2 regions of the Bradyrhizobium sp. UFLA01-814 genome follow, and region 2 is predicted to be linked to the other one. Evidence: riboswitches for the same ligand, from Rfam matches in the RefSeq annotation. Region 2 holds a riboswitch; the other holds the start of a gene.
The links. A riboswitch is a leader RNA that binds a small molecule or an ion and turns the genes downstream of it on or off. The one in region 2 is predicted to bind glycine.
Positions count from the first base shown of each region.

Region 1: it holds a riboswitch for glycine, as region 2 does, so the genes downstream of both, gcvT (glycine cleavage system aminomethyltransferase GcvT) here and PMN64_RS10225 (D-amino acid dehydrogenase) in region 2, are expected to answer to the same signal.

Region 1 is NZ_JAQOSR010000076.1:23,404-31,118, reverse strand. Features, by position in the region: gene gcvP (aminomethyl-transferring glycine dehydrogenase) at 121-2,994, opposite strand; gene gcvH (glycine cleavage system protein GcvH) at 3,151-3,516, opposite strand; gene gcvT (glycine cleavage system aminomethyltransferase GcvT) at 3,536-4,681, opposite strand; glycine riboswitch at 4,823-4,911, opposite strand; gene alaS (alanine--tRNA ligase) at 5,114-7,715, shown strand, end outside.
Region 2 is NZ_JAQOSR010000024.1:33,654-41,368, reverse strand. Features, by position in the region: gene PMN64_RS10240 (ABC transporter ATP-binding protein) at 1-465, opposite strand, end outside; gene PMN64_RS10235 (ABC transporter permease) at 622-1,509, opposite strand; gene PMN64_RS10230 (ABC transporter permease) at 1,513-2,454, opposite strand; gene PMN64_RS10225 (D-amino acid dehydrogenase) at 2,615-3,973, opposite strand; glycine riboswitch at 4,040-4,154, opposite strand; glycine riboswitch at 4,158-4,264, opposite strand; gene PMN64_RS10220 (M20/M25/M40 family metallo-hydrolase) at 4,356-5,486, opposite strand; gene PMN64_RS10215 (ABC transporter substrate-binding protein) at 5,751-7,370, shown strand.

The DNA of each region.
Region 1 (7,715 bases), on a different contig from region 2:
ACTCCGATTGGATCGTAGGATGGGTAGAGCGAAGCGAAACCCATCACCTTGCCGCCCAGATGCAATTGATGGGTTTCGCTGCGCTCTACCCATCCTACAATGGTGACATCAACGGCCGATCTACTCTGCCGCCTGCGCGTAGTCCTCGACCGGCGGGCATGAGCATACCAGGTTGCGGTCGCCATAGACGTTGTCGACGCGGCCGACCGGGCTCCAGTATTTGTCGGACCGCGACACGCCGGCCGGGAAGCAGCCCTCGGCGCGGGTGTAGGCCCGGTTCCAGTCATCGTCGGCAATGTCGTGGACGGTGTGCGGCGCGTGGCGCAGCGGCGAGGCCTCGACCTTCCAGCGGCCCTTTTCGATCTCCGCGATTTCGTCGCGGATCGCGATCATGGCGTCGCAGAAGCGGTCGATCTCGAACTTCGATTCCGACTCCGTCGGTTCGATCATCAGCGTGCCCGCCACCGGGAAGCTCATGGTCGGTGCGTGGAAGCCATAATCGATCAGCCGCTTAGCGATGTCGTCGACGGTGACGCCGCTGGTCGTCTTCAGCGCCCGCGGATCGACGATGCACTCATGCGCAACGCGGCCGCGCTCGTTGCGGTACAGCACCGGGAAGTGCGGCTGCAGCCGTGCGGCGATGTAGTTGGCATTGAGGATCGCGATCTCGGTGGCGCGCGTGAGGCCTTCGCCGCCCATCATCAGGATGTAGATGTAGGAGATGGTCAGGATCGAGGCCGAGCCGAACGGCGCGGCCGACACCGGGCCGATGGCGTGCGCCGTCGCTCCGTCGGTTGCGGGATGGCCCGGCAGATAAGGCGCAAGATGCGCCTTCACGCCGATCGGGCCCATGCCGGGGCCGCCGCCGCCATGCGGAATGCAGAAGGTCTTGTGCAAATTGAGATGGCTGACATCGGCGCCGTAATCGCCGGGCCGCGAGAGCCCGACCTGCGCGTTCATGTTGGCGCCATCGAGATAGACCTGGCCGCCATGCGCATGCACGATGTCGCAGATCTCGCGGATATGCTCCTCGAACACGCCGTGGGTCGACGGATAGGTGATCATCACAGCGGCAAGGTTGGCGGAGTGCTTCTCGGCCTTGGCGCGGAGATCATTGACGTCGACGTCGCCGCGCGCATCGCACGCCACCACCACGACCTCCATGCCGACCATCGCGGCCGAGGCCGGATTGGTGCCGTGCGCGGAGGAGGGGATCAGGCACATCTTGCGGTGCGGCTCGCCGCGCGCCAGGTGATAGCCGCGGATCGCCAGCAGTCCGGCATATTCGCCCTGCGCGCCGGAATTCGGCTGCAGCGAGACCGCGTCATAGCCGGTGATGTCGCACAGCCACTGCTCCAGCCGCTTGAACAGCGCGTGATAGCCCTTGGCCTGATCTGCGGGCGCGAACGGATGCAGATTGCCGAACGCCGGCCAGGTCAGCGGGATCATCTCGGTGGTGGCGTTGAGCTTCATCGTGCAGGAGCCGAGCGGGATCATCGCGCGGTCGAGCGCGAGGTCGCGATCACTGAGCTTGCGCATGTAGCGCAGCAGCTCCGTCTCCGAGCGGTGGGTGTTGAACACCGGATGGGTGAGGAACGCGCTGGTGCGCCGCAGCTCCTTCGGCAGCGCCTCGCGCGCGGCCGCTTCGATCTCGGCAAAGCTGAGCTTGCCGCCGAACACGCGCCATACTGCCTCGACGGTCTCCGGCGTCGTGGTTTCGTCGAGCGCGATGCCGAGCGTGGTCGCACCGATGCGCAGATTGATCCGCTCCGCCTGCGCGCGGGAGACAATCTCGATCTGCTTCGCTCCGGCCTCGACCGTCACGGTATCGAAGAACGCTTCGCTGGTCGGCGCAAAGCCGAGCTTGCGCAGGCCGGCGGCAAGCACGGTCGCGCGGCGATGCACGCTGCGTGCGATATGGGTCAGGCCCTCGGGACCGTGATAGACCGCATACATCGAGGCGATCACGGCAAGCAGCACCTGCGCGGTGCAGATGTTCGAGGTCGCCTTTTCACGGCGGATATGCTGCTCGCGGGTCTGCAGGGCGAGGCGATAGGCGGGCTGCCCACGCGAATCCACCGAGAGGCCGACGAGGCGGCCGGGCAGCGAGCGCTTCAGCGTGTCGCGCACCGCCATGTAGGCGGCGTGCGGTCCGCCATAACCCATCGGCACGCCGAACCGCTGCGCCGAGCCGATCGCGATGTCTGCGCCGAACTCGCCGGGCGAGGTGAGCAGCGTCAGCGACAGCAGGTCCGCCGCGACGATCGCAAGCGCGCCCTTGGCGCGCAGCGATGCGATGGCAGGCTTGAGGTCGCGCACCGCGCCCGATGTTCCCGGATATTGCAGCAGCGCGCCGAGCACATCGGCGTTGTCGAGCTCGGTCAGGGGATCGCCGACCACCAGCGCCCAGCCCAGCGGCGCGGCGCGCGTGCGCATCACCGCCAGCGTCTGCGGATGCACCTCCTTGTCGACGAAGAACACCTTTGCCTTGACCTGCGAGTGGCGCTCGGCGAGCGCCATCGCTTCCGCCGCTGCGGTCGCTTCGTCGAGCAGCGAGGCGTTGGCGACGTCGAGCCCGGTGAGGTCGCAGATCATGGTCTGGAAGTTGAACAGGGCCTCGAGCCGGCCCTGGCTGATCTCCGGCTGATACGGCGTGTAGGCGGTGTACCAAGCCGGGTTCTCCAGGATGTTGCGCTGGATCACCGCGGGCAGGATGGTGCCGGAATAGCCCTGGCCGATCAGCGAGGTGAACACCTGGTTCTGCGCGGCGAGCTCACTCATATGCGCGAGCGCCTCGGTCTCGCTCAGCGCCCGGCCGAGATCGAGCGGCGCCTTTTGGCGGATCGAGGCCGGCAGCGTTTCATTCATCAGCGCCTGCAGGCTCGCGGCGCCGACCGTCTCCAGCATCGCGTTGATGTCGCGCGGCGACGGTCCGATGTGGCGGCGGACGAAATCGGTGGCGGCTTCGTTGATCGGCTTGAAGGGCGCGTTCATGACGTGGTCCTCGTTGTCAGCCGTCATACTCCGCGAAAGCGGGGTATCCAGTACGCCGGGACATCAGTGATTGAGCTGAAGGGCCGCGGCGTACTGGGTCGCCCGATCAAGTCGGGCGATGACAGTGAGTGTGTGGTGGCAATCTGCTTCATTCTCTCAGGCGGTGTGCGCGGCGTAGGCGGCCTCGTCCATCAGGCCGCCGAGCTCGCCCTTGTCGGCAATCTTCATCTTGAAGAACCAGGCCTTGCCGCCGGCGTCCGAATTGACCAGCGCGGGCTCGGCGGCGAGCGCGTCGTTGACCTCGACCACCTCGCCGGTGATCGGTGCGTAAACGTCGGAGGCGGCCTTGACGGATTCGACGACCGCGGCGGCCTCGGCCTTCTTCAGGCTGCGGCCGACCTTGGGCAGTTCGACGAACACGACGTCGCCGAGCTGCGACTGCGCGTAATCGGTGATCCCGATCGTGGCGACGTCGCCCTCGATGCGGAGCCATTCGTGGTCGGACGTGTACAGCGTCGTCATGGGATCGATCCTTTGGCGTTTAGCGTTTGTAGGTATTGGGGACGAAGGGCGTGGCGGCGACTTTCAGCGGCAGCCGCTGGCCACGCACTTCGGCGAAAACGGTGGTGCCGACGGCGGAAAGGGCGGTCGGCAGATAGCCCATCGCGACCGGCGCATTGAGGCTCGGGCCGAAGCCGCCCGAGGTCACCTTGCCGAGCTGCTCGGTCGAGGCGGCATCGGCGAACAATGCGGCGCCTTCGCGCACCGGGGTGCGGCCGTCGGGCTTCAGGCCGACCCGCCGGCGCGCGGCGCCATCTGCGAACTGCGCCAGAATCTTGTCGGCGCCGGGGAAGCCGCCGGCGCGGGCGCCGCCGCTGCGGCGAACCTTCTGCACCGACCATTCCAGCGCGCCTTCGACCGGCGTCGTCGTGGTGTCGATGTCATGGCCATAGAGGCACAGCCCGGCTTCGAGCCGCAGGCTGTCGCGCGCGCCGAGCCCGATCGGCAACACGTCGGGATTGTCGAGCAGCGCGGTGACCACGGCTTCCACCTTGTCTGCGGGCACGGAAATCTCAAAGCCGTCCTCGCCGGTATAGCCGGAGCGCGAGACGAAGCAGTCGACGTCGCCGACGCGGCGCGGACCGGCGTCCATGAATTTCATCGAACTGACATCTGCACAAAGTTTCGCCAGTGCCGATTCGGCTTTCGGTCCCTGCAGCGCGATCAGCGCGCGGTCGGCCAGCGATACGATCTCGCAAGCGTCGGCGAGGCTAGCGCGCAGATGCGCCTCGTCCTCGGCCTTGCATGCGGCGTTGACCACCAGGAACAGGTGATCGCCGAAATTCGCCACCATCAGGTCGTCGAGCAGGCCGCCGTCATTGTTGGTGAATTGCGCGTAGCGCTGCCGTCCCGGCGCGATGCCGACGATGTCTTGCGGCACCAGTTTTTCAAGCGCGAGCGCAGCGTCGGTGACCTTGCCGGATTTGGCCTTCAGCGCGAGCTGGCCCATGTGCGACACGTCGAACAGGCCGGCTTCCTTGCGGGTGTGCAGATGCTCCTTCAGCACGCCGGCCGCATATTGCACCGGCATGTCGTAGCCGGCGAACGGCACCATCTTGGCGCCGCGCGCCAGGTGCAGCGCGTGCAGCGGGGTCTGTTTCAGCGGGGAAGTTTCGCGTGCAAGCATCACAGGGCCCTCGCGGTTCCCGTCGGGGACCTATTTCCCCTTGAGAAACCTGCAGAAAGCCCCATCTGTCGCTGTGCCTGAGAGTATTATCCCGTCGGCGGACGCATCGGGGCGAACCCCAGCGTCTCTTTCCAGATGTCAGACGTCACGCGGTCCTTTTGCCTGAGAGTTTCCGGGGCGGTTGCTCCTTCGGCGCCGGCGGTAAGGCCGGTCTCTCCCGACGTGACTAGGTATAGGTAGGTAGAAAACACGGCGCCACCAAGACTGTCAACGCAGCTGCAGCAACTATCCAATGGGCTTTGTGCTGCCGCGGCAAGCCCATGATCCGCCTGCACAGTTTCTGGACACCGCAGCTGGCAATGTCTAAAAGCGTTCGGCCGGAAAATGACGCCTTTTTGCGGCTGGCCGGCCCCTTTTTCCGATTGGATGAACATGAGCAGCGTCAACGACATCAGGTCGACCTTTCTGAACTTCTTCAAGGAGAACGGCCACGAGATCGTGGCCTCGTCGCCGCTGGTTCCGCGCAACGACCCGACCTTGATGTTCACCAATGCCGGCATGGTGCAGTTCAAGAACGTCTTCACCGGCGTCGAGAAGCGCTCCTATCAGCGCGCGACGACGTCGCAGAAGTGCGTGCGCGCCGGCGGCAAGCATAACGACCTCGACAATGTCGGCTACACCGCGCGCCATCTCACCTTCTTCGAGATGCTCGGCAACTTCTCGTTCGGCGATTACTTCAAGGAGCGGGCGATCGAGCTCGCTTGGAATCTGATCACCAAGGATTTCGGGCTGAAGAAGGACAAGCTGCTGGTCACCGTCTACCACACCGACGACGAGGCGGCCGGCTACTGGAAGAAGATCGCGGGCTTGTCGGACGACCGCATCATCCGCATCCCGACCTCGGACAATTTCTGGGCGATGGGCGATACCGGTCCGTGCGGTCCGTGCTCCGAAATCTTCATCGACCGCGGCGAGCACATCTGGGGCGGACCTCCGGGCAGCCCGGAGGAGGATGGCGATCGCTTCCTCGAATTCTGGAACCTGGTGTTCATGCAGTACGAGCAGGTGACGAAGGAGGAGCGCGTGGCGCTGCCGCGTCCCTCGATCGACACCGGCATGGGGCTGGAGCGCATGGCCTGCATCCTGCAGGGCGTCGAGAGCGTGTTCGAGACCGATCTGTTCCGCAATCTGATCGATGCCGCCGCGTCCACCCTCGGGCACGGTCCGAACGAGCAGAACGTTGGGTCGTACCGCGTGATTGCGGACCATCTGCGCTCGTCGGCGTTCCTGATCACCGACGGCGTGCTGCCGTCGAACGAGGGCCGCGGCTACGTGCTGCGCCGGATCATGCGCCGCGCGATGCGCCATGCGCAGCTCTTGGGCGCGAGCGAGCCGCTGATGCATCGCCTGGTCTGGGCGCTGGTCCGCGAAATGGGCCAGGCCTACCCGGATCTGGTCCGCGCCGAGAAGCTGATCGAGGAGACGCTGCGGCTGGAGGAGACGCGCTTCCGCAAGACCCTGGCGCGCGGCCTGTCGATCCTCGACGAGAAGAGCGCCGGCCTCAAGAAGGGCGACATGTTCGACGGCGACACCGCGTTCACGCTGTACGATACCTACGGCTTCCCGCTCGATCTGACGCAGGACGCGCTGAAGTCGCGCGGCATCAGTGTCGACCAGGCGTCGTTCACCGACGCGATGGAGCGGCAGCGCGTGAAGGCGCGTGCCTCCTGGGCAGGCTCGGGTGAGGCGGCGAGCGAGGCGACGTGGTTCCCGCTGCGCGAGAAGCTCGGCGCGACCGAATTCCTCGGTTACGAGACCGAGAGCGCGGAAGGCGCGGTGACTGCGCTGATCAAGGACGGCGCCGAGGTCGAGAGCCTGAAAGCCGGCGAGAGCGGTGCGATCGTGCTGAACCAGACCCCGTTCTACGGCGAGTCCGGCGGCCAGGTCGGCGACACCGGCGTGCTCACCGGCGAGGGCGTCAAGTTCCGCGTCACCGACACGCAGAAGAAGGCCGGCGATCTGTTCGTGCATCTCGGCACGGTGGAGCAGGGCACGCTCGGCGTCGGCACCGCGCTGCAGCTCGAGGTCGATCACGCCCGGCGTTCGTCGATCCGCGCCAACCATTCGGCGACGCACCTGTTGCACGAGGCGCTGCGCCAGGTACTCGGCGATCACATCGCCCAGCGCGGCTCGCTGGTCACGCCGGACCGGCTGCGCTTCGACTTCGTGCATCCGAAGCAGATCACGCCGGAAGAGCTCGCCCGGATCGAGGACATCGCCAACGATGTCGTGCTGGAGAATGACGAGGTCACCACCCGGGTCATGGGCGTCGACGATGCCCGCGAGGCCGGCGCCCGCGCGCTGTTTGGCGAGAAGTACGGCGACGAGGTTCGTGTCGTGTCGATGGGCAAGGGTACCCGCGATCACGGCCAGAACGCGCTCGGCTGGTCGGTCGAGCTTTGCGGCGGCACCCATGTCCGCCGCACCGGCGACATCGGCATGATCTCGGTGACCAGCGAGGGCGCGGTGGCGTCCGGCGTCCGCCGCATCGAGGCGCTGACCGGGCATCACGCGCGCAAGCACGCCAACGACACCATCGCGCTGGCCAAGACCGCGGCGCTGGAGCTGCGCACCACGATCGACGACGTCCCGGCGCGGATCGCCGCGCTGATGGAGGAGCGCAAGAAGCTCGAGCGCGATCTGTCTGACGCCCGCAAGAAGCTCGCGATGGGTGGCGGCGGTGCGTCGAACGGCGCCGCCTCAGCCGTTCGCGAGGTTGGCGATGTCAAGCTGCTCGCGCGCGCGGTCGAGGGCGTCGAGACCAAGGATCTCAAGAGTCTCGTCGACGACGGCAAGAAGCAGATCGGCTCGGGCGTGGTCGCGATCGTCGGCGTCACCGAGGACGGCAAGGCCGGCATCGTGGTCGGCGTCACCGCCGATCTGACCGCGCGGTTCAACGCGGTCGAGCTCGTGCGCAAGGGCTCCGAGGTGCTCGGCGGCAAGGGCGGTGGCGGCCGGCCCGACATGGCGCAGG
Region 2 (7,715 bases):
ATGCGGGTAGGAGGAGAAGATGCGCTCGACGTCCGGCAGCCGCACATGCTCCATCATCGCCAAAATCTTCTGACGCCGCGCGCGGGCGTCGAGATCGGTGTGGGCGCGCAGCACCTCGTCGATCTGGCGGCCGACCGGCACGACGGGATTGAGCGCGGTCATCGGCTCCTGGAAGATCATCGCCATCCGCGTGGCGCGGAGTTGCCGCAGCCGCCGGTCGCTGGCGGTGAGCAGTTCCTCGCCGACCAGTTTGACGCTGCCGCCAGACGGCACCAGCGTGCCCTTCTGCAGCAGGCCCATCACGGTGAGCGATGTCACCGACTTGCCCGAGCCGCTTTCGCCGACCAGGCACAGCGTCTCGCTTTCACGGACCTGTAGCGACAGGTCGTCGATGATGCGATGCGCATCCGCCTTGCGGCCGAGGCCGACGACGAGATTGTTGATGTCGAGGACGACGTTGGTCATGTCAGGTTCTCTTGGCGCGGCTGCGGTGAGCGCGGCGACGGAATTTGTCCACTGTCATTCCGGGGCGATGCGAAGCATCGAACCCGGAATCTCGAGATTCCGGATTCGGTGCTTCGCACCGCCCCGGGATGACGGCTTCAATTGGCATTGAAGCCGTCACTTGCCCTCACGCTGCTTCATGCGGGGATCGAGCGCGTCGCGCGCGGCGTCGCCGATCAGGTTGACGCTGAGAATGGCGATCGAGAGCAGCAGCCCCGGCCAGAAGATCAGCGACGGCTTGACCTGGAAATAGGCGCGGCCCTCGGCCATGATGTTGCCCCAGGTCGGCGTTTCCGGCGAGATGCCGGCGCCGAGGAACGACAGGATCGCCTCGGTCAGGATCGCGGAGGCGCAGACATAGGTGCCTTGCACGATCAGCGGCGCGATCGTGTTCGGCATCAAATGCCGCCACATGATCTTCGGCAGGCTGGTGCCGAGCGAGATCGCGGCCTCGACATAAGGCTCCTCGCGCGCAGTCAGCACCACCGAGCGCACCAGCCGCGCCACGCGCGGGATCTCGGGGATGGTGATCGCGACCATCACGGTCCAGATGCTGGCACCCGACAGCGACACCACGGCGATCGCGAGCAGGATGGCGGGGATCGCCATCAAGCCGTCCATCACGCGCATCAGCACCGCATCGACCCAGCGGAAGAAGCCGGCGACGAGGCCGATCAGAAGCCCGATGGCGATCGAGCAGACGGCGGCGCCGAGCCCGATCACCAGCGAGATCCGTGCGCCGTAGATGATGCGCGACAACAGGTCGCGGCCATAGGCGTCGGTGCCGAGCAGATATTGCGCGCTCGACGGCTTCAGCCGCTGCGACGGCGTCAACAGCAGGGGATCGTGCGGCGCAAGCAGCGGCGCGAAGATCGCCATCAGGATGATGAGGGCGAGGCAGATCGTCGCAATCGCGATGATCGGCGTCGACGTCAGGAAGCCGAACTTGACGCGGAACGGCCGGGTAACGGGAATAGAGGATTCGGGAAGGGTTTCGATCGCCATTGCTCAGTACCGGATACGAGGATCGAGCAGGGTGTAGGCGAGGTCGATCAACAGATTGACCGCGACGTAGATACCCGACGTCAACAGGATCATCGCCTGGATCACCGGATAGTCGCGCGCCAGCACCGCATCGACGGTGAGGCGGCCGATGCCGGGCAGGTTGAACACGCTTTCGGTGACGACGACCCCGGAGATCAGCAGCGCGAAGCCGGAACCGATCACCGTGATGACCGGCACGGCCGCGTTGCGCAGCGCATGGCGCAGCAGCACGCCGGTCTCGCCGATGCCCTTGGCGCGCGCCGTGCGCACGTAATCCTCGCCGAGCACATCGAGCATCGAGGCGCGTGTCATGCGCGCAATCAGGGCGACGTAGATGAAGGAGAGGGTGCAGGTCGGCAGGATGATGCGCTGGAAGAACGGACCGAAGCCGGCCGAGATGCTCTTGAAGCCCTGCACCGGCACCCAGCGCAGATCGATCGCAAAGATCTGGATCAGCACATAGCCGATCACGAACACCGGGACCGAGAAGCCGAGCACCGACAGTCCCATCACGAAGCGGTCGATCCAGGTGCCGTGTTTCCACGCCGCGATCACGCCGAGCGGCACCGCGACCAGGATCGAGAGGATGATGGTGGCCAGCGCGACCGAGATCGACGGCTCGAGGCGCGGGCCGATCATTTCGAGGATCGGCTTGTTCGAGATCAGGGAGACGCCGAGGTCGCCGTGCAGCAACTTGGCGATCCAGGTGTAGAACTGGATGTAGATCGGCTCGTTCAGACCAAGCGAGGTCCGAATGCGTTCGAGCTGTTCGGGCGTCGCATTATCGCCGGCGAGGATGGCGGCCGGGTCGCCCGGCGTCAGCCGCAGCAACAGGAACACGAACAGAGCCACCACGCCCATCACGGGAATGGCGGCGAGGATGCGGCGAAGCAGATATCCGAGCAAATTTGATCCGTTGGGTTGTGGTCGATGAAGTCCCCAGCGGGACCGTTGCACACCAGACCGTAGCACAGATGGTAGCAGACTCACGGTAGAACTTGAGCAAGTCCCATGCCATCGGTGCTGCGGTTTTTGCGGTGCAGCTAATCAGTCCTGTTGGCCGCGATTATTCCTCCGGTGCAGTTCGAAGCAGTCCACTGGAAGGTGGATTGATTTCAGCTTTGCGCGCGTCGGCGGGCACATCGAGCCCGGCACCGAACGACGGCGCCATCGGCGGCGCGTCGAGGTCGTGCCAATCGTCGATCGCCTGGGCCACCATCTGCGCCGTCGCCGCCGACAGCGTCCACCCGAGATGACCGTGGCCCGTATTGTAGAACACGCCCGGAATCCGTCCGGCGCGAACCACCGGCATCATGTTCGGCATCATCGGGCGCAAACCCGCCCATGGCACGACTTTCGACGTGTCGATGTTTGGGAAATGATGCCGCACCCAGTCCACCAGCGGTTGAATGCGATCGGCGCGAATGTCGCGGTTGAAGCCGTTGAACTCTGCGGTACCGGCGACGCGGAAGCGGTCGGCGCCGAGCCGGCTGGTGACGATCTTCGCAGCTTCATCGAGCAGGCTGACGGTTGGGGCCGCATTCCGGCTTTGCGGCGCATCGAGCTGCACCGTGATCGAATAGCCCTTCACCGGATAGACATTGACGCGGTCGTTGAGCAGGCTGGCGAAGTGGCGGCTCGCCACGCCGGCGCAAATCACGATCCCGTCCGCTTGCAATTGCTGCCGCGTCGCGACCGCAGCATCATCTGAAGCAACTTCGTTCCAGTCGATGCGGAAGCCGTCATCGCCGCGTGCGATCGTGTCGACGTCGGCTTCATGGACAAAGCTCGCGCCACGGCGGATGCAGGCGTCGGCAAGCCCGCGCGTGAATTTGTGGATATCGCCGGTCGCGTCCGACGGCGTGAAGAAGCCGCCATAGCAGGTTGTCTGCAGCGCGGGTTCGATGACGCGGATTTCGTCCGGGGTCACCGGCCGGCGGTCGAGCCCGCCTTGCTGCAGCAGCGTGTTGACCCGCAGGCCCGCCTCGAACCCGGCCTTGTCGTGATAGACGTGCAGGATGCCGCGGCGTTCGAGATCGAAGGCGATATTCTCGCGCTGTGCGATCGAGAACAGGTGCTTGCGCGCTTCGATTGCGAGCCGCGTGGTCTCGATCGTGTTGCTGCGATAGCGCGTGATGCCGCCGACGAACTCGCCGATCCAGGAATATTTGTGCCAGCTCGGCTTCGGGTTCATCAGCAGCGGCGCGTCGCTTCTGAGCATCCAGCGCAGACCCTTGAGGATGGTCGCAGCACTGTTCCAGACTTCGGCGTTGCTGGCGGAAAGCTGTCCGCCATTGGCGAACGAGGTTTCCATCGCGGCGTAGCGATGCCTGTCGAGGACAGTCACCTTGTAGCCGCGTTCAAGCAGGGCATAGGCCGTCGTTACGCCGGTGATGCCGGCGCCGATGATCGCAATATGTGGCATGATGGTCTTCAGGCTCCCGTGGGTTAGAGTCGCCGAACCACCGGTGAAACCGGCATTCGGCGCCCCATCTGTCACGGTACCTGAGAGCTTGATCCGCATCGGGCCGAGGCCAGAAGCGAACTATCCCCTTCGGTGGACGTCATGGCCCTTGATGTGCGGCCATGTTCGTCTCTCTCCAGATCGTCCTGACGATACAGTCCTTTTGCCTGAGAGTTTCCGGGGCGGTTGCTCCGTCGGCGCCGAAGGCAACAACACGAATGTTGTCGCTTCGATCTCTCCCGCATCGTCGCGTTGGACGGCCGGACCGTAGGCGAAGCCTTAAAAATGGACAAGGCTAAATTTCGGTCCGGCAGTGCCAACGTGTTGTGCAGTGCAATCGATGTCAGTCCAGCGTCGCCAACAATGCCGCCATCAGGCGGCCGCGCTCGGCGAGGCTGTCGACCTCGATATATTCGTTGAGCGTATGCGCATCGGCGCCGCGAACGCCGAGGCCGTCGAGCGTGGGGATGCCCATCGCGCCGGTGAAGTTGCCGTCCGATCCGCCGCCGGCGCTGCCGTGCGGCAGATCGAGACCCATCGCCGCCGCAAGGCCTTTTGCCTTTTCATACAGCGCCATGGTGCCCGCATCGGGCTCCCACACCGGGCGGGTGACGCCGCGCGTCACCTTGAAGGTCACGTCGTTGGCGGTGCCCGACAGTGCCAGCATGCGCTCGACGCCACGGTCGAGATCGGCCTGGCGCTTGGCCATGCTGAGCGCTTCGCCGGTGCAGGTCGTTGCGACGCAATTGACCCACTGGCCGCCATGCACGATACCGACCGAGAAGGTGCAGTCCTCGGTGGTCATGCCGTCGATGGCGATGATCTGCCGCGCCATCTCGCGGATCGCGGAACGCCCGGAAGACAGCGTCGCGCCGGCATGGCTGGGCTTGCCGGTTGCTTCCAGATTGAAGCGCGCGATCGCATAGCGGCCGGTGACGACGCCGTTGTTCGGCCGGCCGGGCTCCGGCACCAGCACGTATTTGTTGCGCGCGGCTTCCGCCTCGATGATGTCGCGCGTCGACGGCGTGCCGACCTCTTCATCGGGGGTGAACAGCACGGTGATCGGCAGCGGTGTCGTGAAGGAGGCGCGCGCCAACTGCCTGATCGCCTCGATCGACAGGTAGTTGCCGCCCTTCATGTCGAAGATGCCCGGCCCGAAACACTTGTTGCCTTCGCGCCGCCACTTCAGCTTCTCGATGGTGCCGACGGGGTGCACGGTGTCCAGATGGCCGGCAATCAGGATGCCGGGCTGACCTTGTTTCGGATGGGGGAAACGGGCGCGGACGCAGCCCGCGAAGCCCTGGCGTCCGGCGATGCGCTCGATCGTCGCACCCATGATCGCCATCTCGCGGGCGGCGAGATCGAGCATGCGCTCGACCGCGGCCGCGTCCCAGGTCGGGCTTTCGCATTCCACCCAGCTGCGCAGGCCCTGCAGCATCGTTTCGGAATCAAAGGGGAGATTGGCTGGGTTCATCGTTTTTCTCTCTTGTTGTTCTGACGGCGCCGGCATCGCGCGGCGTTACGAAAATCTCAGCCGACGATTTTGTAAAGCCAAAATCTGGCGTGCGGCCTCATTCGTTTGTGTACGTCCGATGCGGCCTGAAACCGATTGACGCGCTTGGCGCTTGGTGCAAGTCTCGATTTCACAAGCCATACAGCATGTTAGTTCGCCTAAATAACGAACCGCATGCATAACGAATAAGCCGGCTTTGACCAGTTACACGTCAGGAGAGATTGCATGTTCCCTATCTCGCGTTGGAAACACCGCACGCTAGCGGCCGCGTTGACGGCGCTCGCGCTGTCGTTCGCGCCGCAGGAATTGTCATTCGCACCGCAGGCGATGGCTGCGGGCAAGACCATCACCGCGGTGATGCACTCGGATCTGCGCGTCATCGATCCGATCATGACCACGGCCTACATCACCCGCGATCATGGCTACATGATCTATGACACGCTGCTGGCGACGGATTCCAATTTCAAGATCCAGCCGCAGATGGCGGACTGGAAAGTTTCCGACGACAAGCTGACCTATACGTTCACGCTGCGCGACGGCCTGAAGTGGCACGACGGCGCGCCGGTCACCGCGGAAGACTGCGTCGCCTCGCTGCAGCGTTGGGGCAAGGTCGACGGCATGGGCCAGAAGCTGATGGACTTCGTCGCGAGCCTGGAGGCGACCGACGCCAAGACCATCACGCTGAAGCTGAAGGAACCCTACGGCCTCGTGCTGGAATCGATCGGCAAGCCGTCGTCGCGCGTGCCGTTCATGATGCCGAAGCGTCTTGCCGAGACGCCGCCGGACAAGCCGATCCCGGAACAGATCGGCTCCGGACCGTTCAAATTCGTGCAGGCGGAATTCCAGCCGGGCGTGAAGGCGGTCTATGAGAAGAACAAGGACTACGTGCCGCGCAAGGAGCCGGCGAGCTGGACCGCGGGCGGCAAGGTCGTCAAGGTCGACCGCGTCGAGTGGGTCACGATGGCCGATGCACAGACCGCGGTGAACGCGTTGCAATCCGGCGACATCGATTTCATGGAGAACCTTCCGTTCGACATGCTGCCGGTGCTCGAAGCCAATCCGGATCTCAAGATCGACGTCCTGAACAAGTTCGGCTTCCAGACCCTCGGACGCATGAACTTCCTCTATCCGCCGTTCGACAATCCGAAGGTGCGCCGGGCTGCGTTCCTGGCGATGAACCAGAAGGACGTGCTCGACGCGCTGGTCGGCAACGCCAAGTACCAGAAGATCTGCGGCGCCTTCTTCGTCTGCGGCACGCCGCTCGAGACCGACGTCGGGGCCGAAACGCTGGTGAAGGGCAACGGCCTCGCGGAAGCCAAGAAGGCGCTCGCCGCGTCCGGCTATGACGGCACCCCCGTGGTGATCATGGCGCCGGGCGACGTCACGACGTTGAAGGCCCAGCCGGTCGTGGCCGCGCAGCAGTTGCGCGAGGCCGGCTTCAAGGTCGACCTGCAGGCCACCGACTGGCAGACCGTGGTGACCCGCCGCGCCAGCCAGAAGCCGCCGAAGGAAGGCGGCTGGAACATGTTCTTCACCAACTGGGTCGCGGCCGACGTCTCCGATCCGATCGTCAACGCGTCGATCACCGGGCGCGGCAAGAATGGCGGCTGGTTCGGCTGGGCCGAAGACCCGAAGATCGAGGAGCTGCGTGACAAATTCGCACGCGCCGGCTCGGCTGAGGAAAAGAAGAAGATCGCCACCGAAATCCAGACCGAGGCCTACGATCAGGTGATCTACGTTCCGCTCGGCCAGTACACCATTCCGAGCGCCTGGCGGAAGTCGCTCACCGGCGTGCTCGACGGCCCGGCGACGCCGATCTTCTGGAATATCGACAAGTCCGAATAAGCTTGCGGCTCAACGCAAAACGAATGGCCGGGACTTGTCCCGGCCATTTTTCTTTTTCTTTTCGCTGTCGCTTGTCAGGTGTGGCTGTCGCGAAGCTGCTCCAATCCGTCGCTAAGCGGTGGCCCGCCTGGTGGCGCGCTGTGCGGCGGGGAGGGGCGCTCCTTGCGCTGATCGCATTGTTCGGTTGCGCGCTGCGCGGATGGATCGTCGTTCGGCATCGTCATGCTCCAATTGCGGCATGACAACGAATATCCAGTGCATGAGTTCCGAACCGGCGACCGCTAATCGCCGTGGTCTGGTCTCATACTGCTCGGGCTCGACAAGCTCGTGAGCTGCGTCGGTCCA